Regions from separate parts of the Arthrobacter sp. Y3225116 genome, predicted to be linked through region 2. Evidence: riboswitches for the same ligand, from Rfam matches in the RefSeq annotation. Region 2 holds a riboswitch; the other holds the start of a gene.
What was found. Region 2 has a riboswitch for glycine ahead of gcvH (glycine cleavage system protein GcvH). Riboswitches for the same ligand answer to the same signal wherever they lie in the genome.
Positions count from the first base shown of each region.

Region 1: another riboswitch for glycine. It lies ahead of gcvP (aminomethyl-transferring glycine dehydrogenase); the one in region 2 lies ahead of gcvH (glycine cleavage system protein GcvH).

Region 1 covers NZ_JBNHGL010000129.1:1,194-4,167, forward strand. Annotated here, with positions in the region: gene AC5RV2_RS11895 (S66 family peptidase) at 1-543, shown strand, start outside; gene AC5RV2_RS11900 (mycothiol transferase) at 677-1,189, shown strand; glycine riboswitch at 1,297-1,396, shown strand; gene gcvP (aminomethyl-transferring glycine dehydrogenase) at 1,567-2,974, shown strand, end outside.
Region 2 covers NZ_JBNHGL010000004.1:57,254-60,227, reverse strand. Annotated here, with positions in the region: gene AC5RV2_RS01260 (amino acid permease) at 1-1,188, shown strand, start outside; glycine riboswitch at 1,295-1,396, shown strand; gene gcvH (glycine cleavage system protein GcvH) at 1,835-2,221, shown strand; gene glyA (serine hydroxymethyltransferase) at 2,230-2,974, shown strand, end outside.

The sequences.
Region 1 (2,974 bases), on a different contig from region 2:
GGCGAGTCCGAGGACTTCGGGCCGGATTGGCTGACGCCGCAAGCCCTTGTGGACTTCGGCGAACGGGAACCCACGCAGCCGTGGACCTGGGCGGGGCCGGAGCGGGAAGCGATCGGCCGCACCTGGGGCGGGTGCCTGGAAGTCATCGACCAGCTGGCCATGGCCGACCGGCTTCCGCCTCGGGAAGCCCTCGAGGGGTCGATCCTGATTTTTGAAACCAGCGAGGAGTTGCCTCCGGCAGCGTGGGTCAAGAGATGGGTCCGGGCATTGGGGGAACGGGGCGTCCTCTCGGCCGTGGAAGGCGTGCTCGTCGCCCGGCCGCCGGTGAGCCGTCACGGTACGGTCCCGCCGGCGGAGGAGCGGGCACGGCTCCGCGCCGCGCAACGCGATGCAGTCCTCGCCGAGATGAAGCGCTACAACGACCACGCCGTCGTCTGCGTCGGAGTCCCGTTCGGCCATACCCGTCCGCAATGGATCGTGCCCTACGGCGGGACAATGCGGCTCAATGGCCGAGATCGAACCATCACGGCCGATTACAGTTGACCGCCGGGTGGCAGGCGGTCCGGGCGGCGGATGCGCGGCACCGGGACCGTCCGCTGGCCTGCAGACGGGCACGCATTCCTCGCCGCGGCACCAGGCGGTAGGCTGACGCAAAAGTCCGCCACGAGGAGGCGCCATGAAGTTCAACGACCTGCTGGCCGATGGCTACGGGCGAATCCGGGAACGCGTCCACCAGGTGCTGGACGGCTTGGATAGCGAACAACTGGCTGCCCGGCCCGGCGGCGACAGCAATTCGATCGCCTGGCTCGTCTGGCATTTGACCCGGATCCAGGACGACCACATTGCCGATGTCGCCGGCACCCGGCAGTACTGGCTTGCCGGCTGGTCGGAGCAGTTCGACCTGCCGCTGGCCGAGAAAGACCATGGCTACGGCCACACTTCTGAACAAGTGGCGTCCGTCCGGGTCGAATCGGCCGACTTGCTGCGCGGCTACTACGACGACGTGCATGCGGGCACGCTGGCCTATCTGGCCGGGCTCACCGAGGACGACCTGGACCGCATTGTTGATACCCGGTGGGAACCGCACGTGAAGCTGGGCGTCCGGCTGGTGAGCGTCCTGGACGACTGCCTGGAGCACGTCGGCCAGGCCGCGTATGTCAAGGGCATGCTCGCCCGCGGGGAAGCCTAGCGGGCTGGCCCTGGGTCCTGCACTGGGCTCCGGCACCGTCGCCGCCTTGTTGCCCGCCAGCCGCTGGACTACCATTCAAGGAGTCAGACACAACTGCATACAGCCTTCGACATGCGGCGGGAGAGTCCTGCTGGGTACCAGTCAGCAGGCGCCGTAGGAGCAATACCTCCCCAGGAATCTCTCAGGCCCCTGTACCGCCGCGGAGAGGCAACTCTGGAAAGCAGCCGGACCGTTCAGGACCGGCTCACCGACGGTGCAAGCAGGAGGCGGCCCCTGGGCCACAGCCTGCGGAATCTCTCAGGTTCAGTCACAGAGCGGGGAGGAACCCTTCACTACCGGCATGGTCCGCCCAGCCGGGGATAACTGGAGTTCCTCACATGACGGCTAAGTCCACCAGCGCTACCCGACCCGGCAGCGCCTCCTTCACCGACCGACACATCGGTCCGCGCCGGAACGACGCGGAAACGATGCTCAAGCAGTTGGGCTACGGCAGCATCGACGACCTGGTGGACGCGGCAGTGCCCGCCGACATCCGCCAGCAGGAACCGCTGGCGCTGCCCGCCGCCCGCAGCGAGTCCCAGGTCCTCGGGGACCTGCGCGCCCTCGCCGCGAAGAACGTGACGGCCGTGCAGATGATCGGCCAGGGCTACTACGACACCATCACGCCGCCGGTGATCCGCCGCAATGTGGTGGAGGACCCGGCCTGGTACACCGCCTACACCCCCTACCAGCCGGAAATCTCGCAGGGCCGGCTGGAGGCGCTGCTGAACTTCCAGACCATGGTCCAGGACCTCACCGCGCTGCCGATCGCCAACGCCTCGCTGCTGGACGAAGCCACCGCAGTGGCCGAAGCGGTGCTGCTGATGCGCCGGTCCAACAAGTCCAAGTCCGCCGGCAAGACCGTGCTGGACGCGGACCTGCTGCCGCAGACCATCGCCGTCGTCAAGGGCCGGGCCGAGGCGCTGGACTTCGACGTAGAGGTTGCCGACCTCTCCGCCGGCCTGCCGGACGGCGACATCTCGGGCATCGTGCTGCAGCAGCCGGGAGCCTCCGGCCGGGTGTTCGACCAGGCTCCGGTGATCGCGCAGGCCAAGGAGCGCGGCGCCTTGGTCACCGTGGCCGCCGACCTGCTGGCGCTGACCCTGATCACGCCGCCCGGCGAGCAGGGCGCGGACATCGCCGTCGGCAACACCCAGCGTTTTGGCGTACCGCTCTTCTTCGGCGGCCCGCACGCCGCCTACATGGCCGTCCGCAAGGGGCTGGAGCGCTCCTTGCCCGGCCGCCTGGTGGGCGTCTCGAAGGACGACGCCGGCCGCCCCGCCTACCGCCTGGCGCTGCAGACCCGCGAGCAGCACATCCGCCGCGAGAAGGCCACCTCCAACATCTGCACCGCGCAGGCACTGCTGGCCGTCGTTGCCAGCATGTACGCCGTCTACCACGGCCCCGAGGGCCTGAAGGCGATCGCGCAGCACGCCAATGAGGCCGCCCGCACCCTGGCCGGCGTGCTCACCGGCGCCGGGTACGCGCTGGCGGCCGACCGGTTCTTCGACACCCTCACGGTGAAGGCTCCGGGCAAGGCCGCCGAGATCGCCGCCGCGGCCGAGGCCAAGGGCGTGAACCTGCGCCGCATCGACGCCGACCACGTGGGCATTTCCGCCGATGAAACGACGACGGCGGAGCACCTCGCCCTGGTCGCGGAGGCCTTCGGAGTGGAGGACGCCGCAGGCAAGACCGCCGAAACGGCCGGAAACGCCGGCTTCGAACTGCCCGTCGACCTGCTGCGCA
Region 2 (2,974 bases):
AACTACTGGTTCAACTGGGCCATCACGGTGGCCGCCGAGCTGGTCGCCGCCGGAATCATCATGGACTTCTGGTTCCCGGGAGTCCCGGGCTGGGTCTGGGCCGGAATCTTCCTGCTCGTCTTGACCGGGCTCAACGCCCTCTCCGCCAAGTCCTTCGGCGAGTCAGAGTTCTGGCTCTCGCTCATTAAGGTCGCCGCAGTTGTGCTCTTCCTGATCGCCGGTGTGCTGATGATCTTCGGCATCCTTGGGGACAACTCCCCGGGCCTGAGCAACTGGGAAAACCGCGATGATGTGTTCCACGGAGGTTGGGTCTCGATCATCTCGGTCTTCATGATTGCCGGGTTCTCCTTCCAGGGCACCGAGCTGGTGGGCGTGGCCGCGGGCGAAGCCAAGAACCCGCGCCGCGAAGTGCCGAAAGCCATCCGCACGGTCTTCTGGCGCATCATGCTCTTTTACATTGGTGCCATCTTCATCATCGGCTGCCTGATCCCGTTCACCGATCCGAGTCTGCTGGCCTCCGGCGAGGCCGACGTCGCAGTATCCCCGTTCACGCTCGTCTTCTCGCGCGCCGGGATTGCCTTCGCGGCGGCTCTGATGAACGCGGTGATCCTGACCGCCATCCTCTCGGCGGGCAACTCCGGCCTATATGCCTCCACGCGCATGCTTTACGCCATGGCCCATGACGGCAAGGCCCCGAAAATCTTCCGACGTACTAACGCGCGCGGCGTGCCGATTCCGGCGCTCCTGGCCACCGCGGCCGTGGGACTCTTCGGGTTCCTCTCCGCGATCGTCGGTCAAGGCGCGGCCTACTCCTGGCTGCTGAACATGTCCGGCCTGTGCGGCTTCATCGTCTGGGCGGGAATCGCCATCTCCCACTACCGCTTCAGGCGCGGCTTTCTGGCGCAGGGCAACAAGGTCAGCGACCTGCCGTATAAGGCCTCCCTGTTCCCCATCGGCCCGCTGCTGGCCTTCGCCATGCTGGTCCTGGTCATCGCCGGACAGAACTACGAGGCCGTGCTAGCCGGACGGGGCATGGAGGTGCTTTCCTCCTATATCGGACTGCCGGTCTTCATCGCCCTGTGGCTGGCCCACCGCCTCATCACCAAGTCCACGATGGTGCCGCTGCTCGAGATGGACCTCCGGGCGCCGGAGGACCTCGAGGACGAACCCGCCGGCGCCACCCGGTGACCCGGCTCGCGTAAGGGCTACCCCGCGAGCGGACGCGCGGGAATTTGGGATCCTACCGGCACTGTGTGTAGGGTGTGAGGCGAATCACCCACAACTGAATGCCTTTCGAACCGTGGCGGGAGAGTCCTCTCCGCACACCATCCGGGCAGGCGCCGTAGGAGCAAATCCTCCCCAGGAATCTCTCAGGCCCATGTACCGCCGCGGCTAGGCAACTCTGGAAAGCAGCCAGGCAGCAGCCTGGCTCACCGACGGTGCAAGCGGAACACACTCCGCGGAATCTCTCAGGTCAAATACAGAGCGGGGAGGAACCCCAATCCCAGCCGAGCCCTCGGGCCGGCCCGATCTTGGAGTTCCTCATGACTTCCTACCTGCAGCGGCGCTTCCTCCGCAGACATTCAAAGACTTGGTTGCCGGCCCTGGCCCCACCTTGATCCCCGCCCCGTCGTTCCCGGTGCCCGGCGCCCTGATCTTCGAGCCAAGAAGTCCGGGGATCTGGCGGCCAGCGATCGCTTCATCGAAGCCATGATCGCCGTCCGCACGTGCTTCCGCGCACGAAGCGTCAAGGCAAACAAAAACGGGTGCATGGCAGGGACCGAGGCGACCTCCTCATCTCCTCAACAAAAGCGTGTTTAAGAAAGGCATCACAGTGAGCAAAGTCAACGCCGAACTACGATACTCCGCGGAGCACGAGTGGGTGGCCGCCGACGGTTCCGGCCCGTCCAGGATCGGCGTTTCTGCCGTGGCAACCGAGGCGCTGGGCGACATCGTGTACGTGGATCTCCCCGAGGTCGGTACCGTCGTGACGGCCGGCGAGACCTGCGGTGAAATCGAGTCCACCAAGTCCGTTTCGGACCTCTACTCCCCGGTGACCGGCGAGGTCATCGAAGTCAACGGCGACGCCGTGGCCGATCCCGCCGTGATCAACGATGACCCCTACGGTGCCGGCTGGCTGTTCACCGTCCAGGTGTCGGAGGAAGGCCCCCTGCTCTCCGCCGAGGAGTACGCCTCCGCCAACGGTGGTGAAGTAGCGTGAGCGCGGCAATGGCCGCGGTCGCCAGCACCAGCCTGAACGTGGACCTGGGTGTCCTCGATCCGGAAATTGCCGCCCAGATCGACAACGAGCTGCGCCGCCAGCAGTCCGGGCTGGAGATGATCGCCTCGGAGAACCACACCCCCGTCGCCGTCATGCAGGCCCAGGGCTCGGTGCTGACCAACAAGTACGCCGAGGGTTACCCGGGGCGCCGGTACTACGGCGGCTGCGAGCACGTTGACGTGATCGAGCAGCTGGCCATCGACCGGGTCAAGGAGCTGTTCGGCGCCGGTTTCGCCAACGTCCAGCCGCACTCCGGTGCGCAGGCGAACGCCTCGGTGATGCACGCCCTGATCAAGCCCGGCGACACGATCCTGGGCCTGAACCTGGCCCACGGCGGGCACCTGACCCACGGCATGAAGATCAACTTCTCCGGCAGGCTCTACAACGTGGCCGCCTACGGCGTCTCCGAGGAGGACCACCGGGTCGACATGGCGGAGGTGGAGCGGCTGGCGCACGAGCACCAGCCGCAGCTGATCATCGCCGGCTGGTCCGCCTACCCGCGCGAGCTCGACTTCGCGGAATTCCGCCGGATCGCCGACGCCGTCGGGGCGTACCTGATGGTGGACATGGCGCACATCGCCGGCCTGGTGGCCGCCGGCCTGCACGCCAGCCCGGTGCCGCACGCCCACGTGGTCACGTCCACCACGCACAAGACGCTGGCGGGCCCGCGTGGCGGCATCATCCTGACCAACG